DNA from 3 places in the Streptomyces sp. NPDC025784 genome. Region 3 is predicted to be linked to each of the others. Evidence: riboswitches for the same ligand, from Rfam matches in the RefSeq annotation. Region 3 holds a riboswitch; each other region holds the start of a gene.
The links. A riboswitch is a leader RNA that binds a small molecule or an ion and turns the genes downstream of it on or off. The one in region 3 is predicted to bind cyclic di-AMP.
Positions count from the first base shown of each region.

Region 1 (7,069 bases), on a different contig from region 3:
CCAAGGGCTGGCGGCTGTGGATCGAGGGCTGGGCCGCCGCGCTGCGCGAGCCCGCGCTGCGGGAGGTCACGCGTGATCTCGACAAGCAGTGGAAGGCCGCGCTCACCGAGGTGATCGCGGAAGGCGTGGCCGCGGGCGAGTTCCACTGCCCGGACCCCACCGGCGCGGCCCTGCGGCTCACCGCGCTGCTGGACGGTCTTGCCGTCCAGATGACGGCGTACGCGGGCGCGGTGTCACGGGCGCGCACCCACGAGTGGGTGGACGAGGCCCTTGCACGCGAACTGGGCCTGGAGCGGGCCGCGTTGGTGGCGGCGGTGCGCTGAGCCCCGCCCGCGAGCGGTCGACGGTGCACGCCCCGCCTCGGCGTACGACTGCCCCTTGAACGCGCCGGCGGCGGTGTCGCAGCCGCAGCCGTCCTCGGCGTCGGCTCAGCCGAGTTCGTACACCGCCGTGACCGTGATCGTGTCCCGGATCTCTCCGGGCGCGACCGGCACCGCCCCGCCCTGGTCGAAGGCCGCCGCCGCGATCGGTACCGGACGGGACTCGCCGCCGCCGTCCTCGGTGAGGGACACCAGTCGGCCGAGCCGGTGGCCGCCCAGGCGCGCGTACTGCAGTGCCTTCTCGTGCGCGGCCTCACGGGCGGCGGTGTGCAGCGGGGCGGGGTCGGCCACCTCGAAGACGACGGACTGGATGCGGCCCGCGTCCCGGCGGGCATCGAGGTCTCCTTCGGGCCCCGCCCCTCGGGACCCGGGGGCGGTTCGCGGTCATCCCGGCACCGCGTGCCGCGCTCCGCCCCACGCCACTCCCGCGCTGTCACCTCACTGGTCGAGCCACCGTCGGCGGACTCCGCCGGCGTCGGTGCGGCTCAGGCGACCGCCTCTATGCGCATCTTGATGTCGTCCGGGGAGAGGGAGCCCTTGGCGGCCACATGGTCACCCGACGACTCGCCGCGCAGCCGGCGCCCGATCCACGGGACCAGGTACTCGCGCGCCCAGTGGATGTCGTCGCGCCGCACTTCGAGCGTGCCGCGGGGCGGCAGCGGCGGCCAGGGCTGGTCCGGGTCGGCCGGCACGTCGAGACCGAGGACCTGACCGGCGCGGAGCGCCACCCGGGTGTGCCCCTCGGGCGAGAGGTGCAGCCGGTCGCCGTCCCAGGCACGGCGGTCCTGAACCGTCTTCAGGGACCAGAGGTCGAGCACGGGGCAGCCGTAGCGGTCCGCGATGGCCCGCACGTGTCCGTTGTACGTGGCGATCTTGCCGCGCAGGTGCTTGAGCACGGGCACGCCACGGGTGTCGAAGCCGGTGGTCACCATGACGGTGCCGACGGCGGAGGTGAGGTCGGCGATCGCGCGCTCGAAGCGCTCCGCGACCTCGTCGGGGTCGGTGCCGGGCCGGATGATGTCGTTGCCGCCCGCACAGAAGGAGACCAGGTCCGGGGCGAGTTCCTTGGCGCGCCCGAGCTGGTCCGCGACGATCTGGTCGAGCAGTTTCCCGCGCACGGCGAGATTGGTGTAGTTGAAGTCGCCCTCGGCGCGCCGGTCCGCGAGGAGCACCGCGAAACGGTCGGCCCAGCCCACGAAGGCCCCGTCCGGACCGGGGTCGCCGACGCCCTCGGTGAAGCTGTCCCCCACCGCCACGTACGACCCGATCACTGATCTGTTGTCACTCTTCGAATCGTCTGCCACGTCGGGCCATGATTCACCTTTCGATGTGAGCTACGCGACCGTAAGGAAGGGTTGACGGATGGTGAGATAAGACACTCGTCAAGTATTGGTCAATCCGGAATAGGGCCCTGATCAGGAGCGTTGACCGAGTCCGCACGTGGAGGACCGCAATCCGGCACCGGTGGCGCCGTATTGACGTGCCGACGCACCGAAGGCCGGACCCCGGGGATCGGGGGTCCGGCCTTCGGAGGCGGTCCTGCCTCGTGGACGTCGGGTCCCGCCGTCAGGAGCGGGACCCGGCGTCCGTGGCAGGAAGCGGCGGGCGCCGGGGACTGCGGGAGGTGTCAGCCGACGGCGACACCGTGCGAGCGCAGGTAGGCGACCGGGTCCACGTCGGAGCCGTAGTTCGGCGTGGTGCGGATCTCGAAGTGCAGGTGCGGTCCGGTGACGTTGCCCGTCGCGCCGGAGAGGCCGACCTGCTGGCCGGGGGTCACGGCCTGGCCCGCGGACACGGACAGGGCCGACATGTGGGCGTACTGGGAGTACTTGCCGTCGGCGTGCTGGATGACGACCTGATTGCCGTAGGCGCCGCCCCAGCCGGCGGAGACGACGGTTCCGGCGGCGATGGACTTGATGGTGGTGCCGGTCGGGACCACGAAGTCGACGCCGGTGTGGTAGCCGCTGGACCACATGCTGCCCGCCACCTTGTAGGAGGTGCCGACTCTGCCGCCCGCGACCGGCAGCGTGTAGCCGGAGGAGCTCTTCGCGGCGGCCTGGGGCGCCGGGGCGCCGGCGGTCTTCGCGGCCGGGGCGCCCTCGGTCTTCGCGGCCGGGGCGGACGACTGGGTGGCCCCGGCGGACACGGCCTTCGCGCCGATCGCCAGCTTCAGACCCGGGTGGATCAGCGCCGGGTCGCCGCCGATGGCCGAGCGGTTGTCGGAGTACAGCTTCTTCCAGCCACCGCGGACGCTCTGCTCGGCGGCGATCTTCGCGAGATAGTCGCCGGCCTCGACGCGGTAGGTCTTGGTACCGGCGACCTTCTTCGCCGCGACGGGAGCGGCGGTCACGACCTTTTCCGCCTTCTGCGCGGCGGCGGCGGGGGTCGCGGCATGGGCGCCCGTGGCGCCCAGCAGGGGCAGCGCGAGTGCGGCGCCACCGGTTCCGGCAACGGCGATCGAGCGGGCGAAGCGGGGGGACTTGGGACGGCGGTGCTTACCCTTCGCGGGCATGACGAGTTCCTCTCCGGCGCCTGCGAGGTGAGCTGTCGGGTGCGGGCTGGAGATGCCCGGCCACGCGTGTGCGTGGCTGTACCCCTAGCCGTTCCGGAGACCGGAACAGGCATGGAACCTTGGGTCCCCCGCTCCTGCCGCGTGCGGGTCTGTGTGCGGATTCCGGCCGGCGGCAGGATTGGGCGTCCGTCCGGAGTGAGGGCGAACGTAAGCGAGACGAGAGCGCGGCCACAAGCAGGTGATTTTTTCGCGCGCCCACCTTTCTTGATCCATGTCGGAAATGCCCGTCACACTCCGTGAAGAGATGATCTTTTGCCCGGCCCAACAAGCCCGTGGACACGGGCGCGTTGCGAAAAGCCGGCTGCGACGCATCGTCACGAATATGACGCTGCTCACGCGACCCAGCGCACGGCTCCCCAATCCAGGGCCAGTTGGAACGAAGGTCCTGATTTCGACAGAACGGTCATATGCGACACAGTCGGATGACTACGGCATCGAGGTCTCCCCGCAGGCCCGTCCGCAGTCCGTGGTGCAGCAGCACGGCACCTCGATGGATTTCGCCCGTTTCACGGCATTCGTACCCTTGTGTCGCGTCGAGTCCGCGCAGTCGGAGCGGAGCGGCCGGCTCGCCGTACCGCTGGGCCTGGAGCCAGGCGAGCACCACCGTCTCGTCGCCGTGGACGTACTGCACGGCGCTCAGGCCGCCCTCCGGAGGGCGGAGACGGTAGAGGTCCCCGCGCTGCACGACGGGGCGGATCTCCTTGTAGAGGCCGATCCATTCCCGCGCCTCGGCGAGCTCCTCCTCGCTCCACGCGGACAGGTCCCCGCCGATGCCGAGCACCCCCGCCATCGCGCTCACGAACCGCGGACGCAGGGTGCTCACCCGGCCGTTGAGCTGGGTGTTCGGGCTGTCGGTGACCCAGGCGGCCATGATCCGTGCGGGATGGATCTGACTGATGCCGTACTGGATGGCGAGCCGGTCGAGCGGGTCGGTGTTGTCCGACGTCCACACCTGGTCCGTACGGGCCATGATGCCGAGGTCGATCCTGCCGCCACCGCCGGAGCAGGACTCGAAGGAGACACCGGGGTGCGCGGCCCGCAGCCGGTCGAGGAGGGCGTACAGGGCCCGCACGTGCTCGACCCACAGCTTCTGCGGATAGGGCTCGCCGGGCCAGCCCGCGTCCGTGAAGCAGCGGTTGAAATCCCACTTCACATAGTCGACCGGCGCGCCGGAGAGCAGCCGGTCGAGCTGCTCCCACAAATACTCCTGGACGTCCGGGCGGGCCAGGTTGAGGACGAGCTGATGGCGGTACTCCGTCCTGGTCCGCCCCGATTGGAACTGGACCCAGTCCGGATGCGCGCGGTACAGCTCGCTGTCCGGATTGACCATCTCCGGTTCCACCCAGATCCCGAACTCCATGCCGAGCGCGTGGACATGGTCGGCGAGCGGCTTGAGCCCCGCGGGGAAACGGTCCGGGTTGGGCGTCCAGTCGCCGAGCCCGGCCCGGTCGCCGGTGCGCGCGCCGAACCAGCCGTCGTCGACCACGAACAGCTCGACACCGATCTCCGCGGCCCGCCGCGCCAGCGCCATCTGCTGGTCCTCGGCGATGTCGAAGGTGGTGGCCTCCCAGGAATTGAAGAGCACCGGACGGTCCCGGCCGGCGTCCGGGACGACGTGCTCCCGCTGGTAGGCGTGCCAGGTCCGGCTCGCCCCGCCGAATCCGCCGGCGCTCCAGAGTCCGGCGAAGACCGGGGTGGTGAAGGACTCCCCCGCCTCCAGGCGCAGCAGCCCCGAGTCGTCGTACCCCGCGCCGCCGGTGATCTGCACCCGGGCGTCGGGCAGCTGCGCCACGGCGATCCGCCAGGACCCCGACCAGCCGAGAGCGCATCCGTACACCTCGCCGCTCTCCTCGGTGGCCTCGGTGTCCAGCGCGACCCAGGGCAGGTGCTGGTGCCCGGTGTGGCCGCGCCGACTGCCGATGACCTTCTCCCCGTAGGTGAGGGGGGAGCGCACCAGCCGGGACTCGGCCGCCCACCGGCCGTGCAGCTGGGACAGCCGCCAGCCGTCGCGCTCGGGCAGCGTCCAGGTCGCCGAGTCGGCGCGCAGCAGCTCCACGGGAGGTCCGTCGTTGTCCAGGGCGGCCCAGCGCTCGATCACGTCGCCGCGCATGCGGTAGTGCAGCGTGATGCGGAGCCCGGAGTCCGCGAAGCACAGGGCCAGCTCGTCGTCTCCGTGCCCGTGACCTGTGTCACCGGCCCCCTCGAACCGCCACTCGGTCCCCCGGCGTTCCTCGGTCCGCACGGAGAGGGCGGGGCGCACGAAGCGGGGCCCGCCCTCGACCGGGTACTCCTCACGGCCGTCGAGCAGCGACTCGAAGGGCCGGTACGGCGGTGCGGGCAGCGCGGCCAGCGACTCGGCGTCGGCGAGCGAGATCCGCGGGCCCCAGTGCAGGTGGAGCAGTTCGTCGAGGTCGGTGAGCCGCACCGCGTAGCTGCTCGTCGGCCCCGAGAGCAGCCAGGTGCGACCGTCCGCGCCGGTCTCGATCATCAGTCCCCCACGGATCCGAACGGCCACGGTCAGACACCGACATGTTCCCGGCGGCCGTGCCCCGCGGGCAACGCCTGTGGACAACTCATTGCCTCAGGAACCCATGTCGTATGGTCGAGAGCGCAACCCGTCGACACACGCCACCGGGCAGGACCTGGCGGCGCCGGCGGCCGAATGTGAGGAGTTCACGTGACGCAGCAGGTCCCGTCGACCGAGCCCGAGCTGGCCGGAGTGCGCAACTTCCGGGACGTGGGCGGCCTGCCCACCGTCGACGGCCGGCGGGTGAAACAGGGTCGGCTGTTCCGCAGCGGCCACCTCGCGCACGCGACCGAGAAGGACGCCACCTTCCTCTCCTCACTGGGCCTGCACACGATCTTCGACTTCCGTAACGCCTCGGACCAGAAGCTGGAGGGCCCCGACGTCGACCTCCCGGGCGTGCGGAACGTGAACCTTCCGCTCACCGACCCGGCCGACGGCGCCGAGTTCTGGAAGATGGTCCGTGACGGCGACCTCGACCAGCTGCGCGCGATCCTCTCGGACGGCAAGGCCGCGAACCGGATGGTCGTCTCCTACCGCACGATCATCAAGGAGCGCACGACAGAGCACTCCCAGGTGCTGCACGCGCTGGCCGAGGACAGCGTGCCCGCGCTGATGCACTGCGCGGCGGGCAAGGACCGCGCGGGCCTGTCCATAGCCGTGACGCTCCTCGCCCTCGGTGTCGAGCGCGACGCGATCGTCGCCGACTACCTGGAGTCGAACGCCAAGCACCGCCGCTACAAGGTGCACCGCAGCAGTTCCTCCCCCTCCGCGTACTCCCCGGAGGTCATGGAGCTGCTCAGCCCGCTGTTCGACGCGCGCGCCGAGTACCTCACGGCGGCCTTCGAGACGATCGAGGAGACCTGGGGCGGCGTCGACACCTACCTGGAGCAGGCGCTGCGGGTCACCCCGCAGGTGCGGGACCGCCTGCGCGAGCGCCTGCTGGACTGACGCGGCCCCGGGCCGGCCCTCCGGCCCGGCACGTCTACTGGCTCTGCGCGCCCAGCGTGAAGAGCAGATAGATGAAGGCCGCGAAGAGGTGGCCGACAGCGACGTAGATGATCAGCCGCACCCACAGCGCACGGGGGAACTTCTCCTCCATGGACTTGCGGGGCCTGGGCGGTGTGGGTTCGGTCATGACGGCTCTCCCGGGGTGAGGTGTCCCGCCACCGGGCCGAGGCACAGCGCGGCGGTCGGACTCTGCAGCAAGGTGTGTACGAAGAGGATCTCGGCCCCGCCGGGGTCGGCGGCGGCGATGCGGTGCGGGGTGAGCGAGTCGAAGTGCGCGCTGTCCCCCGGCCCGAGCGTGTGCGCGGTGTCCCCGAGTCGCAGTCTCAGTCGCCCGGTGAGGACGTACAGCCACTCCTCGCCGGGGTGGACGCGCACGATGTCGCCCTGCGAGCCGTGCGGGACGTGCACCCGCAGGGCCTGCATGCCGCGGCCCGGGGCCCCGGCCTGCCAGTACGTCCAGCCGCCGGCCGGTGTCGGCTCCATGTCGGCGGCGCGCACGATCGCGTGCCGCTCGGCGACCGTCTCGCCGAGGAGCTCGGAAACCGTCGTACCGTAGACGCGGGCGAGCGCGAGCAGCATCGG
Region 1 is NZ_JBVHMN010000002.1:277,285-284,353, forward strand. Features, by position in the region: gene ACZ4IF_RS07305 (TetR/AcrR family transcriptional regulator) at 1-323, shown strand, start outside; gene ACZ4IF_RS07310 (SIMPL domain-containing protein) at 429-692, opposite strand; gene ACZ4IF_RS07315 (SGNH/GDSL hydrolase family protein) at 866-1,651, opposite strand; gene ACZ4IF_RS07320 (peptidoglycan DD-metalloendopeptidase family protein) at 2,008-2,892, opposite strand; cyclic di-AMP (ydaO/yuaA leader) riboswitch at 2,897-3,070, opposite strand; gene ACZ4IF_RS07325 (alpha-galactosidase) at 3,356-5,440, opposite strand; gene ACZ4IF_RS07330 (tyrosine-protein phosphatase) at 5,630-6,427, shown strand; gene ACZ4IF_RS07335 (DUF6126 family protein) at 6,462-6,578, opposite strand; gene ACZ4IF_RS07340 (helix-turn-helix domain-containing protein) at 6,611-7,069, opposite strand, start outside.
Region 1: linked by a shared signal. The riboswitch ahead of ACZ4IF_RS07320 (peptidoglycan DD-metalloendopeptidase family protein) and the one ahead of ACZ4IF_RS23570 (C40 family peptidase) in region 3 are both predicted to bind cyclic di-AMP.

Region 2 (7,069 bases), on a different contig from region 3:
TCGTCGAGCGCGCCGATGATCTCCTCGACCGGCACCTCCGGCTTGTCGAAGTGCGTGTAGTAGAGGTCGATGCAGTCGGTGCCGAGGCGGCGCAGGGACGCGTCGGCCGCCGCCTTGATGTTGGCGCCGGACAGGCCCGGGTACCGGGGGTGCTGGCTGACCTTGGTGGCGAGGACGACGTCGGCGCGGTTGCCGCGCTTCCTCAGCCACTTGCCGATGAGGGTCTCTGACTCGCCGCCCTCGTTGCCGTCGGCCCACGCCGAGTAGGAGTCGGCGGTGTCGATGAAGTTGCCGCCGGCGGCGGTGTACGCGTCGAGGACGGCGAAGGAGTGTGCTTCGTCGGCGGTCCAGCCGAAGACGTTGCCCCCGAGGGCGAGCGGGAAGACCTCGAGGTCGGACGGACCGAGCTTGCGGAGAGGTGTCATACCTCGCCCCAACACCCGTACCGGATGGGTGTATTCCGCATGCATCCGAGGACACCCGAACGCACCCGACCGGCAGCCCTGACGTCGGGGGGTTGTCGTCAGGACCGCCGGAGACCGATGCCGCGGAGGAGGTGGCGCCGCCTCGGCGGAGGAAGTGCGGTCGTGCCTCAGGAGCGGAGTCCCTCGCAGCGGGGCCGGCCCCCCGGCTCGGGATGAAACCCGTGGACCCGGGGCGCGCGGCCCTGGGTCGGGTGGAGACCCTCGGCCAGGGGAGATCCCCGGCGCAAGGGCGGAGACCCTCGGCCAGGGGAGATCCCCGGCGCAAGGGCGGAGACCCTCGGCCAGGGGAGGTCCCCGGCGCAAGGGTGGAGCACCTCAGCCAAGGGAGGTCCCCGGCGCAAGGGCGGAGCACCTCAGCCAAGGGAGATCCCCGGCGCAAGGGTGGAGCACCTCAGCCAAGGGAGATCCCCGGCGCAAGGGTGGAGCACCTCAGCCAAGGGAGGTCCCCGGCGCAAGGGTGGAGCACCTCAGCCGGGGATCGGATCCCTCGGCACGGGTGGGGAAACCCTCAGCCCGGGGCCGGAGCGCCTCGGCGCAAGGGTGGAGACGGTCGGCTCAGGGGTTGAGGCCCTTGCCCCGCAGCCACGCCATCGGGTCGATGGAGTCGCCCCCGCCGGGGTGCACTTCCAGGTGCAGGTGCGGTCCGGTGACATTGCCCGTCGCACCCACGCGCCCGATCACTTCGCCCGTGGTGACCTTCTGCCCGGCGGTGACACTGATCGACGACTGGTGGCAGAACCACAGCTCCGTGCCGTCGTCGAGGGTGAGGACCGTGCGGTAGCCGTACGCGCCGGCCCAGCCGGCCTCCGTGATGGTGCCGCCGTGGATCGCCTTGATGAGCGTCCCGGTGGGCGCCGCGAAGTCGAGGCCGGTGTGGTAGCCGGAGGACCACATGGAGCCGGCCTCACCGAAGGTGGAGGTCAGCGTGTACGAGGAGGTGGGCAGCGAGTAGCTCTTGGCGAGCTCGGCGAGGCGCTCCGCCTCGGCCTTGGCCTTGGCTTCCTCCTCCGCCTTCTTCTTGGCGGCGGCGGCCTTGGCCTCGGCGGCGTCCTGCTGCTTGGCGGCGGTCTCGGCGGCCTGCTTCGCGGCGGCGGTCTCGGCGGCCTTCTGGGCCGCGCTGTCGACCTGGTCCTGCTGCGACTCGGCCTGCTGCATGATGCGGGCACGCAGCGCCTCACCGGCGTCGGCGCTGCCCTGCGCGGCGTCCGCGCTGGTCAGTCCGGCGGTGGTGAGCGGGGTGCTGGAGCCCTTGGGCGCGCTGGATTCGCCGTCGGAGATCAGGGCCTTGGCGGACTGGGTGACCGAGGAGAGGTCGGGCAGCGAGATCGAGACCGGCGGCTTGCCGGGCGCCGCGGTGGCCATGCCACCCGCGCCGACGGCGGCTATGACACCGACACCGAGGACGGTGGAGCTGCGGGCGAGTCCTCCACCGCGCTGCTTGCTGACGCGGTGCCGGCCGCGGACGGGTCGGACGGAATCCGCGGTGGGATTCCACTCCTCCCAGGGGCCCTCGTCGTTGCCGTACGCGTAGCCGATGGACTGGGTTTCGTCCGGCGCGAACGAGGTTGGCTGGGCAGGCCGGTTGGACGCCACGTGGGCGCGCTCCTTTCCTTCCTTCTCGCCTACCGGGTTAGCTGACGGGTTCGGAGCAGGAAGGTCTCCTACGCGCGTCCCTCACGGATATGACCGCGAAGAACGCCCGATTCACCCCAAGTTGGTGGTTCCCCGGCTCCCTTGCGGGATTCGGCGCGTGCGCACGGAGCCGCCTCTTGTGACGGCTGGGACGACCGCGCTGCGTTATCGAACGTTAATAGACGCGGACCCCGGATTCCAAGCCGTTCGGATTGATCGTTAACGCTTTTGGCCTGGACTTTGGGGGCACCACCGCCGGAAACCGGGCGAGTTGACCGCACCTCGTAAACACACCTTCTCCTGATGGTGTGTCAGTCGTTATGCGGAGGGGTACGGTCCGGTCACCCCCGGTGACAACGATCAAGGACGCCGTACGGCGAGCAGCGCCATGTCGTCCGTCGTGCCGCCTCCCGCGTGCCGCCGGACCTCCTCGGCCAGGACGGTCAACAGGGCGTCGGGACCGGGGAATACGCGTCCGGCGAGACGCGCCGCCGGGTCGTAGAACTCCCCACGCCCGTCGCGCGCCTCGGACAGACCGTCGGTGTAGAGGAGCAGCGTCGCCCCGTGCGGGAACTTCTCGCACACCGCGCGATCGGGCCAGCTGCCCAGCTCGCCCATCCCGAGCGGCAGTGCCGGCGGCCCGCCGTCGAGCGTGACGAGCGTGCCGTCGGCGTGCAGCAGCAGGGGCGGCGGATGGCCGCGGTTGAGGATCCGCACGGCACATTCGCCGTGCGGGACCTCCGCGAGCACGGCCGTGGTGAAGCCCTCGAAGGCGTCGAGGCCCTCCCGTCGGGTGCCCTCGCGCGCCAGCGCCCGTTCGAGACGGCCGGCGACCGCCTCCAGGGTCGCCTCCTGCTCGGCCGCCTCCCGGAAGGCGCCGATCACGACGGCGACGGCGGCCACGGCGCCCATGCCCTTGCCGCGTACGTCGCCCACGACCAGACGTACGCCGTGCGACGAGTCCTGCACCGCGTAAAGGTCGCCGCCGATGAACGCGTCGGCCTGCGCCGCCTCGTAGCGTGCGGCGACCTCCAGGCCGCCGATCCGCTCGGCCGGTTCCGGCAGCACCGCGCGCTGCGCGGACTCGGAGACCTCCCGGACCGAGGCGAGCCGTTCGTCGCTGCGGCGCACGAGGACGTTGATGAGCGCGGCCAGGCCGGCGGCGGTCGCCACGGTGACGACTTCCGTGACCGCGTCGACGTGTATGACGATCCCGAGCCTGAGGTGGACCGCGAGGACGGCGACGACGGCCAGCAGGCCGGTGAGCGCCGTGCTCAGCAGCGTGTAGAGCGGCGCGGCCACCAGCGGGGCGGCGGTGAAGAACGGGGCGGCGGTGAACTCCCTCGGGGTCAGGTAGTCGTAGAGGACCCCGGCGACGACGAGCAGCGCGGGCAGCACCCGGACGAAGGTCCGCACGGAGGAGACCCCACGCTCCCCGGCGCCCGCCGGGCGGGACCGCCGGGTGTCCCCGAGGCCGGGGTCGGGCACGGCGTCGCCCGGCAGCCGTCCACCGGACCGGTCGTACGGGCCCGTGGCCGCCGGCCGCTCGCTTCCTGGTCGCCCCACCCGTCCAGATTTCCCGGCACGGGGGCGGGCAGCGACCGGTGTGGACCGACCGGGGGAATGCGCGAGGTCGTGCCCGGCCGCCGCCCGGGGCGCGGGACAAGGACGCGGGCCGACGAGCGGGAAGGGGTCGGGGAAAGACCAAGGGCCGGACTCGTCATTCCGAGTCCGGCCCTTGTTTCAGTAGCGGGGACAGGATTTGAACCTGCGACCTCTGGGTTATGAGCCCAGCGAGCTACCGAGCTGCTCCACCCCGCGTCGGTGAAACCAGTGTACGCCATCCGCGGGACCCGAAGCACACACGTTTCCCCGCGCCCCCGCCCGGCGTGTCGCGCGGGGCCGGGGGCTACCCGAGCAGGTGCCGGTTGGGCGCCTTCGCCCGCTCCTCGAACTCCGGCAGTTCGACGACGTGGACGCCCGCGGCGGCGAGCAGCCCGCTCCCGTCGGCCTCCGCGACGAACGTGTCGGGCTCGCGCCACGCTGTCACCACGCGCCGCACCCCGGCGTCGAGGATCAGCCGGGCGCAGGGGGCCGGCCGGGAGGCGCGTCGGGCGCACGGCTCCAGGCTGCTGTACACGGTGGCGGAGGCCAGCCGGGGGTCGGCGGGGTCGATCTTGGCCAGCGCGGCCTCCTCGGCGTGCACGACCGGGTCGTCGCCCTCCCGGGAGTGACCGCGGGCCAGCTCGGTGCCGTCGGCCGCGACCACCACCGCGCCCACGCTGAACGCCGTCTGCGAGGGCGGGCACTGCGCGGCCAGCTCGCAGGCGAGGGCCAGCCACTGCCGGTCCGCGGCACCGGCGAGCTCCCCGGTGCCCGGCGCCGTGGGGACGTACCGGATGAGGACGACGTCTCCGACGGCCCGCGTCTCCACCAGGCGCATCCGCCCGGGGGGATAGGCGCCCGGGCCGAACAGCCGCGGCGCGTCCGGCTGGCCCACGAAGAGCGGTGCGACGGCGAGTTGCAGCTCGTCCGCGAGCCCTTCCCGCATCAGCTGGGTGTGGACCCGCCCGCCCCCCTCGACCATGAGGCGGCGCACCCCCCGGATGTCGTGCAGGTGCTCCAGCAGCGCGCGCCAGTCGAGCTCGGGGCCGGTGGAGACGATGTCGATGCCGAGGTGGTCGAGTCCGCGCAGGGCCTCGGCCGCCCGGCCCGCCCCCTTGTCCGTCGTGTAGACGGCCTTCTCGCCGCCGGTGTGCCAGAACTGCGCCGCCGGGTCGAGGTCGCCGGAGCCGCTGACGGTGACCTTCAGCGGGTACTCCGGGCGTCCCGCGGCGACGCGTGCGGCGCGGCGCTCGGCCGAGTTGACCAGGAGCCGCGGGTTGTCCGCGCGGATCGTGCCGGCTCCGACGAGGATCGCGTCGCTGGACGCCCGCACCTCGTCGACGCGGTCGAAGTCGGCCGCTCCCGAGAGCAGCAGCCGCTCGGGGCCGGTGTCGTCCAGGAAGCCGTCGAGGGAGACGGCGGCGGACAGCAGGACGTAGGGATGGGGCATGGGAGACGCACCCTCCGGCTCTCGGCGGTTCGAACCGGCTCGCGGCGGCCCGGCCCGACTGGCTCAGTGGTTCAACTTTTAAACAATACCTAGACTGGCAGCATGACGACCCGCTGGCTCTCCCCCGCCGAACAGCGCGCCTGGCGCTCGTACGTCTCCGCCTCCTCGCTCCTGGAGGACACGATCGACCGCCGGCTCCAGGCGGAGGCGGGCATGCCGCACCTTTACTACTCCATCCTCGCCATGCTCTCCGAGGCGCCGGACCGGCGGCTGCGCATGACCGAGCTGGCCGAGATCCTGAAGATCACCCGCAGCCGGCTGACGTACGCGGTGACACGGCTGGAGAACGACGGGACGGTGCGCCGCGAGGGCTGCCCCACCGACAAGCGCGGCCACGTGGCGGCCCTCACCGATGAGGGCATGGCCGTCCTGGAGCGGACGGCGCCGGGACACGTGGAGACGGTACGGGCGGCGCTCTTCGACCATCTCACCCCGGAGCAGGTCGGCCAGCTGGAGGAGATCTGCGGGGCCATCACGCGGGCGATCCAGGGCGAACAGGCCGGGACCTGCGGGGAAGATCTGCCCTGGCGGCGGCGTTCTTCGTGAGGTCCGCGCGCGAGACGCGCGGACCGAGGGGCACGCGAGTCGCCGCCGGCCTCGGACCGCGCCGCACGGCACACCGGGCAACAGGCGACGCGAAACGCATTGCTTGAACTTTAAAGCATCATGTAGTGTCTCCCTCCGAGGGCTTGCTTCAAATCTGAAGCACCGTCTCGAACGAACCCGCTGGACGGAGAGACAACATGCGCGACTACCCCACCGCCACGGTGCGCACCCGCGTCCGCGTACCGCTGCGCTTCGGTGACGGCTACTCGGTCGACGCGGAGCTGGTCACCTTCCACGGCCTCGCCGACGAGCGGGAGCACCTGGCGGTCGTGCTCGGCGAGCCCGGGCCCGACCCGCTGGTGCGGCTGCACTCCGAGTGCCTGACCGGCGACGTCTTCGGCTCGGCCCGCTGCGACTGCGGCCCGCAGCTGCGCGAGGCGGTGGAACGGATCGCGGACCGTGGCGGCGTGCTCCTGTACCTCCGTCAGGAAGGCCGCGGGATCGGCCTCTACAACAAGCTCGACGCGTACGCCCTCCAGGACCAGGGCCTCGACACGTACGCCGCCAACGCCGCGCTCGGGCTGCCCGAGGACGGCCGCGACTACACGGCCGCCGCCCAGATGCTCCGGGCCCTCGGCATCGACTCCGTGGACCTGCTCTCCAACAACCCGGACAAGGCCGACCAGCTCCGCGACCTCGGCATCACGGTCGCCCGGCGTGTCCCGACGGGCGTCTTCACCACCACGCACAACGTCCGCTACCTGCGTGCCAAGGTCCTCCAGACCCAGCACACGCTGCCGCTGCCGGAACTGACGGCGGGCTGACGCCCCGCCCCGCGGCGCCCGCACGGACGACGACGGCGCCCCACCCGAGACCGGGTGGGGCGCCGTGCGCGGTAGACCCTGTGGGACTCGAACCCACAACCAATGGATTAAAAGTCCACTGCTCTGCCAATTGAGCTAAGGGTCCACGCACCGGCCGATGCCGACGCGCCGCACCGGCCCGCGCCGATGCATCCCCGAGCATAGCCGGACGTGGCCGGGACTCCGATCGGGTATCGGCGCACCGGCCACGCCAAAAGCGCGCTAGGTCACGGATCGACCGGTTCGGGCGCACCCCTGCGCGCCGCCTCGCGGGCGATCGTCCGTTCGTGGTCGGGATTGAGGAACCAGTGGCGGGCCGAGGCCAGCCACCAGGTCGCCGCGAACCCGAGGACCACGAGCACCGCCACCGGGGCGTAGTTGAAGGTCTCCCAGGTGACGGGCGAGACCTGCGGCAGCATGAACAGCAC
Region 2 is NZ_JBVHMN010000003.1:23,676-30,744, forward strand. Features, by position in the region: gene ACZ4IF_RS09600 (aldo/keto reductase) at 1-425, opposite strand, end outside; gene ACZ4IF_RS09605 (M23 family metallopeptidase) at 1,041-2,078, opposite strand; cyclic di-AMP (ydaO/yuaA leader) riboswitch at 2,090-2,244, opposite strand; gene ACZ4IF_RS09610 (PP2C family protein-serine/threonine phosphatase) at 2,478-3,683, opposite strand; tRNA gene ACZ4IF_RS09615 (tRNA-Met) at 3,865-3,938, opposite strand; gene ACZ4IF_RS09620 (dihydrofolate reductase family protein) at 4,027-5,172, opposite strand; gene ACZ4IF_RS09625 (MarR family winged helix-turn-helix transcriptional regulator) at 5,275-5,778, shown strand; gene ACZ4IF_RS09630 (GTP cyclohydrolase II) at 5,976-6,602, shown strand; tRNA gene ACZ4IF_RS09635 (tRNA-Lys) at 6,675-6,747, opposite strand; gene ACZ4IF_RS09640 (amino acid permease) at 6,869-7,069, opposite strand, start outside.
Region 2: linked by a shared signal. The riboswitch ahead of ACZ4IF_RS09605 (M23 family metallopeptidase) and the one ahead of ACZ4IF_RS23570 (C40 family peptidase) in region 3 are both predicted to bind cyclic di-AMP.

Region 3 (7,069 bases):
CCGGCCAGACCGGCGGCCGCGGCCTGAGAGGCCTCGTCGGGCTTGAGCCAGGTGTACTTGAGGATGTCGGCCTTGGAGCCGAGCCGCTGCGAGCAGTAGGAGCAGTCCTCAGGACACAGGCCGGATTTGAGGTTGACGAGGTAGTTGAGTTTCACCCGTCGGCCGAACCACTGCCGGCGCACCTTGCCGGCCGCGGCCACCACGTCCAGCACGTCGTCGTCGGAGGTGGCCAGTACGGCCAGCGCCTCGTCGCGGGTCGGCAGCTCGCGCCGAAGCCCCTTGTCCACCAGCGTGTTCAGCAGGTCCATGAGGCCCGATCCTTGCTTATGCGACCACTCCCGGCCAAGGAGAGTTTGCACAAGAGAGACGGTTCGACGTGTGGGTATTGCCACACCCTGGCCCGCTGGCCCGGCCGCTAGGGTCTGTGCACTGCCTACAAAACACCCGCCCCTACGGTCCGGAGGACACATGGCGTTCGGCTGGATCGACGAGCAGGCCCGGGCGCGTCGCGCCGCCGGACTTGTCCGCACGCTGCGTCCGCGCCCCGCCGACTCGCCGCTCCTCGACCTCGCGAGCAACGACTACCTCGGACTGGCCCGGCACCCGGAGGTCACCGGGGCGGCGGCGGACGCCGCGCACCGGTGGGGCGGCGGCGCGACCGGCTCCCGCCTCGTGACGGGCACGACCGAACTGCACGGCGAGCTGGAACGCGAACTGGCCGACTTCTGCGGCTTCGAGTCCGCCCTCGTCTTCTCCTCCGGCTACGCGGCCAACCTCGCCGCCGTCACCGCCCTCGCACCGCACGGCTCACTCGTCGTCTCCGACGCGGGCAACCACGCCTCGCTGATCGACGGCTGCCGGCTCGCCCGGGGCACCACACAGGTGGTCGGGCACGCCGACCCCGACGCCGTGCGCAAGGCGCTCGGTGCCCACCAGGGGCCCGCGGTCGTCGTCTCGGACACGGTCTTCTCGGTCGACGGGGACGCCGCTCCGCTGGCCGGACTCGCGGACGCCTGCCGGGAGTACGGGGCCGGACTGGTCGTCGACGACGCGCACGGACTCGGTGTCCTGGGCGACGGCGGCAGGGGTGCGCCGCACGCGGCGGGGCTCGCGGGAGCGCCGGACGTCGTCGTGACGGTCACGCTCTCGAAGTCGTTCGGGAGTCAGGGCGGCGCGGTCCTCGGCCCGGCAGTCGTCATCGACCACATGGTCAACGCGGCACGTACGTTCATCTTCGACACGGGCCTCGCACCCGCCGCGGCCGGAGCCGCTCTGGGGGCTCTGCGGCTGCTGCGCCGGGAGCCGGAACGCGCGCTGCGGGCGCGCGCGGTGGCGACGGTGCTGCACACCCGGCTGACGGCCGAGGGTCTCGAAGCCGTACGGCCGGACGCCGCCGTCGTCTCCGTGCGCGCGCCGTCCCCCGAACGAGCGGTGCGCTGGGCGGCCGACTGCCGTGAGGCGGGACTCGCCGTCGGGTGCTTCCGTCCCCCGTCCGTGCCCGACGGCATCTCACGGCTGAGGCTGACCGCTCGCGCGGACCTCACCGAGGAGCAGATCGAGCACGCCGTGAGCGTGATCAGCCGGACGCGGTGATCGAGGTGTGCGGGTACGGGGTCAGCCCAGTCCGCTGATGAAGCCCTCCCAGGCGGCGGGGGCGAACAGCAGGGCGGGTCCTGTCGTGTTCTTGGAGTCGCGCACGGCCACCAGTCCGGACCAGGGGCCCGGGCCGGGTCGTGCCGTCTCGACGCAATTGTTCATTCCCGTGCTGCGGCTGCTGCGCAGCCACCGTGCGTCGTGGAGTGAGGTACTGGAAGGTACGTTCCGAGGCAATGCAGACATGGTGCCTCCTTACGCGCCGTCAGCTATCCCGGCGATGTAGTCCAACGATTCCTCGGGCGAAAGGGCGTGGAACTGAAGAGCGTCGAAGGCCTCGCTGTAGGCCTGAAGGTCTTCTTTCCGCTCGAGGTAGAGGCTACTCGTCAAGTGGTCGAGAACAACCACATCCAGATCAGTTGTGTTCGGAAATGAGAAGATAACGAAAGGCCCGGTGACGCCGATGTGCGCTCCGGCGGTGAACGGCAGTACCTGAAGCCGCACTTGGGGCAGTGCCGCGGCGTCGCACAACCGCCGCAACTGGTGCGCCATCACCTCGGGTCCGCCGACCTCGCGCCGTAACACCGCTTCGTCCAGGACGGCGTTCAGCTCCAGCGGCGGACACGAGCGCAGCACGTCCTGCCGGGCGAGGCGCACCTCGACGAGCGCGTCGAGCTTGCAGTCCTCCAGCCCGTCGACGGCGGCCCGCGTCACGGCGCGTGCGTACTCGGGCGTCTGGAGGAGCCCGGGTACGACGGACGTCTCCAGCGTCCGCATCCCGCGCGCCTGCGACTCCAGACTGATGAAGTCCCGGTACGCCGGCGGCAGCACCCCGCGGTACGCGTGCCACCAGTGATGTCTGCCGTCGTCCTCGGAGCCCGCCAACACGGTGAGCAGGTCGCGCAGTTCGGGGTCCTCGACCGCGTAGACGTCCAGCAGACGCGTCACGTCCGTGGGCTTCACCCCGCTGGTCCCGGTCTCGATCCGGCTCACCTTCGACTGGTGCCAGCCCAGGAGCCGAGCGGCCTCACCGCTCGTGAGACCCGCGCCGGCGCGCAGCGCGCGCAGTTCGGCACCGAGCTTGCGGCGGCGTACCGCGGGACCGTGCTGCATGGCCGTACTCCTTACTCCTTCCGAGCCGCCCAAATACGCTCTGCGGTCGCAGAGTTCACCGCTTCGAGCGACAGATATATGCATAACTTGGTGGATCGCACCCGTGACCGGCCCGGTAATGGCAGTCTGGCGCGAAGCACCAGTCCGGGACCGTACTCGAACCATCCGCTCCGTGTCGGACTCCGGTCCCGTGGGAAAGGGACGACGTCGCCATGGCAGATCACCAGGAAGCATCCGTCACCCTGCCGAGCGATCCCGCCTCGGTCTCCGCGGCCCGCAGGTTCGTCGCCGACGTACTCGTCGAATGGGGTCTGCCGTGCGACTCCGAAGTCGCCGACACCGTACGGCTCATCGTCTCCGAACTCGCCACCAACGCAGTCCAGCACACCTTCGGGCAGTCGCCCACCTTCACCGTCGACGTCCGGCTGGAACGGGACGAACAGCTCCGTCTCGGAGTCACCGACAGCCACCCGCGTTTCCCCAAGAGGCTTCCGGCGGCCGTCCAACAGGACAACGGACGCGGCATGGTGATCATCCGTTGGCTGACCGCCGAGTGCGGCGGCAGACTCACCGTCCGGCCCACCCGGGAGGGCGGCAAGACCATCTCGATCGAACTGCCCTGGACGGCACGGGTCCAGCCGGTGGTGGCCGGGGGTCCGCAAGAGCCCTGAGCGACGGCTCAGTTGTCCGGGCGGTGGCGGCCGGCCCGTTCGAAGGTGCCGCGCAGCAGCGCACGGAACGCGTCGGCGGCGGGCGACGTCTCGTCGGTCCGGTGGACGACCGAAATCGTACGGCGCAGATCTCCCGGCTCCAGCAGGCGCGTCCCCACCGGAGTCGCCGCTGTCCTGGCGACCATCTCCGGTACGACCGCGACCCCGAGTCCGGCGCTCACCAGGGCGCACACGAGCGCGTAGACCGGAGTCTCGACCAGCACCGCGGGGGTGGCCCCCGCGCGGGCGAGTGCCGCCTCCACGCCCTGCCGGGGCGGATGATTCGGAGCCATGCTGATCAGCGGCTGACCCGCGAGCTCGGCGAGCGGGAGCCGGGCCGAGCCGCCCGCCAGGATGTGCCCGGGGGCGGTCACCAGCACCAGCTCCTCGACCAGCACCGGTTCCAGACTCACGGACGACGGGACGGCGACGGGGGCCGCAGGCTCGTAGGTGTGTGTCAGAGCCAGGTCGACCTCGCCCGCCGCGACGGCCGCGACACCGGCGGGCGGCTCGTAGTCGGCGACCGCGAGCTCCACGTCCGGGTAGGTCCGGCGGAAGGCGCTCAGCACGGGCGGCAGCAGATGGATGCCCGCCGTCTGGAAGGTGCCGAGCCGCAGTGTGCCGCCGGACAGGCCGGCCAGGTGCGCCAGCTCGTGCCGGGCCCGCTCCATCTCGTCGAGCACCCGGCGCGCCCGCGTCACCAGCAGCTCGCCGGCGCCCGTCAGCCGCGTCCCGCGATGGGACCGGACGAGGAGCGTCGCGCCCGCCTCGCGCTCCAGCTTCGCCAGCTGCTGGGAGAGCGCGGGCGGGGTGTAGCCGAGCCGTTCGGCGGCCCGGGTGATCGACCCCGCCTCGGCGACCGCGACCAGCGCCGCGAGCCGCCTCGGGTCGTACATCGGACCACCCCGGATCTCGCCACGACCGCGCCGGTCTTAACGAATGCTTAAGACCGACCCAGAATATTCGACATACCTGCTGAAGGCCCGGCACAGGCAACCTGGGGTCCATGGACGCTCAGCTCATCGCCTTCACAGCGGTCGCCGCGGGCATGGTCGCCGTGCCGGGTGCGGACTTCACCGTCGTGGTGCGCAACGGCCTGGTCTCGCGCCGGGCCGGCCTCGCCAGCGCGCTCGGCATCGTCGGCGGACTGCTCCTGCACACGGCGCTCGCCGTCGCCGGGGTCGCCGCGGTGCTCACCGCCGTGCCGGCGCTCTTCCGGGCACTGCAACTGCTCGGCGGTGTCTACGTGCTCCGGCTCGGGGCGCGGACGCTGCGGTCGCTGGGGCGGTCGCGCGAAGAAGTCGTGGAGGCGACCGGGGGCGGCGCGCGTCCGTTGCGGCAGGGCTTCGTCACCAACGCGCTCAACCCGAAGGCCCCGATCACGTTTCTCAGCCTGCTGCCGCAGTTCGTGCCGGCGGGCAGTCCCGCGATGCCGCGGACCCTGCTGCTGGCACTGATCGTGGTGGTCCTGGGCCTGGTGTGGTTCCCGGCGGTGGCGCTCCTCGTGGACCGGCTCGGGCGGTGGCTGCGCGCACCGCGTGCCGCACGGGCCGTGGAGGCGGTCACCGGCACGGCACTGACGGTGCTCGGTCTGGTCCTCGTCCTGGAGCCCCTGAGGAGCTGAGCGCCCGCCTCACCGGCCGGGGCGGCGCCGCCGATCGCCTCGGCGGGACGCCGAGCGGGTCCTCGCGGTCTCCAGTCGCACGCCCTTCGGCGGCGGCGGCCTCGCGCCGCCGCCACCGAAGGGTGGATCAGCTCACCCGTCCGTACCAGACGCTCCTCGTCCAGATCTTCTGCAGCTTCACGACGTCCCCGGTCTTCGGGGAGTGCCAGATCTTTCCCTTCCCGGCGTAGATGCCGACGTGGTACACGCTCCGGCCCGAGTGGAAGAACACCAGGTCTCCGGCCTTGCGGTGCGAGGCCGAGATGTGGTGGGTCTTGTTGTACTGCGCCGCGGCCGTTCGAGGGAGCCTCTTGCCCGCCTTCTTGAACGAGTACAGGGTCAGCCCGGAGCAGTCGAAGCGACGCGGTCCGGCGGCCCCCCACTTGTAGGGGGCGCCCTTCTTGGATGCCGCGACCTGGAGTGCCTTCGTCGCCACGGTGGCCGCCTCGGCGTCGGGAGCCGCGCCCGGCACCACCAGGCTGCCGCCGACGGCGGCGATCGTCAGAGCCGAGGCCGTACCGGCCCGGGTCCACAGCGACGGGACACGATTGAGCGCAGTCATGCGCAACCCTTCGTCAGCCGCCTGTGAAGGATGACCTGTCGGATTCGGGCTGGCGAAGTAGCCCGGCCGCGTACTGCGGCTTCACCCCAAGGACCGCCCGGATCTCTCCGGCGGCCCGTCGTGCTGGGTCCTCCACTCCTGCCGATCCACTTCTGTCGACCGGACATCCGGGCGGCGGCAGGACTCGGCGTCCGCCCGGACCGCCCCGCCGCTGTGGCGGGGGCTTGTCGTCGCAAGGGATCTTCACGCATGAGAGTCGGAAATGCCGAGCGGAACCGGTGATTTGTGGCGTTACTCACCACTCACCCGTTCGGGTGGACACTCCTTTGTTCGGGCGGGTGTTGAGGTGCGCGACGACGCCCGTACCTGCAACGGAACGTCAAATTCAGGCTCATGACCACGCGTGTTGCGCAACTCGGGGACGTCGTACAAAGGACCCGCAGATACTCCAACGGGGGGTAATCCTTCTGGCCCGTTTGAAACCCGGGCCGGACGTCCCGCCCGTCGGCGTGCGTCGCGGCCCGGGCGTGCGTACCGGACGCGTGTCAACTTCCGGAGCAGGGGGGCACGGTGACCCGGGACGCGCGCCGCTCGCCGTCGAGCACGCGCAGTGCCTGCGCGAGCGTCGGGGCATGCACCTCGCTCTCGCCGCGCTGGTGCATCAGGGTCAGCGCGTCACGCAGCGCGGTCGCCTTGACCACCAGTGCCTGAGCGGCCCTCAGGCCTCGGTAGGTGTCGCCGGGGCGGGCCGGGTTGATGCGGCCGAGCAGGTCGACGACGTCGAGGTAGCGGTCGATCAACTCGGCCTCGGCGCGGGTGAGCGCGGGCAGCGGGGGCAGTTCCGGTGGGAGCATCGGCCGGTCACCTCCCGCCGGACGTGCTGTGCGAGCTCTTGCGGCTCGGGATGATCCGGTCGATCAGTCCGTACGCCACCGCCGCCGGTGCGTCGAGGATCTTGTCGCGTTCGATGTCGGCGGCGACCTGCTCCGGGCTCTGGCCCGTGTGCCGGACGAGCATCTCCTCCAGCAGTCCGCGGGTGCGGATCAACTCCTCTGCCTGGATGGCCAGATCGCTCGCCTGGCCCTGGACCGGTTCGGGCAACGACGGCTGGTGGATGAGGACACGGGCACCCGGGAGGGCGAACCGCTTGCCCGGTGTGCCGCCGGCGAGCAGGACGGCCGCGGCCGACGCGGCCTGTCCGAGGCAGGTCGTCTCCACGTCGCAGGTGACGAACTGCATCGTGTCGTAGATCGCGGTCATCGCGCTGAACGAACCGCCCGGGGAGTTGATGTACAGCGAGATGTCCCGGTCCGGGGCCAGATATTCGAGATGCATGAACTGCGCCATCACGTCGTTCGCCGACGTGTCGTCGATCGGCGTCCCGAGGAACACGATCCGTTCGTCGAGCAGCTTCGAGTACGGATCCAG
Region 3 is NZ_JBVHMN010000010.1:243,058-250,126, reverse strand. Features, by position in the region: gene bioB (biotin synthase BioB) at 1-308, opposite strand, end outside; gene ACZ4IF_RS23600 (8-amino-7-oxononanoate synthase) at 469-1,593, shown strand; gene ACZ4IF_RS23595 (DUF397 domain-containing protein) at 1,615-1,839, opposite strand; gene ACZ4IF_RS23590 (helix-turn-helix domain-containing protein) at 1,849-2,706, opposite strand; gene ACZ4IF_RS23585 (ATP-binding protein) at 2,919-3,377, shown strand; gene ACZ4IF_RS23580 (LysR family transcriptional regulator) at 3,386-4,312, opposite strand; gene ACZ4IF_RS23575 (LysE family translocator) at 4,423-5,040, shown strand; gene ACZ4IF_RS23570 (C40 family peptidase) at 5,168-5,641, opposite strand; cyclic di-AMP (ydaO/yuaA leader) riboswitch at 5,645-5,809, opposite strand; gene ACZ4IF_RS23565 (hypothetical protein) at 6,187-6,495, opposite strand; gene ACZ4IF_RS23560 (ATP-dependent Clp protease proteolytic subunit) at 6,503-7,069, opposite strand, start outside.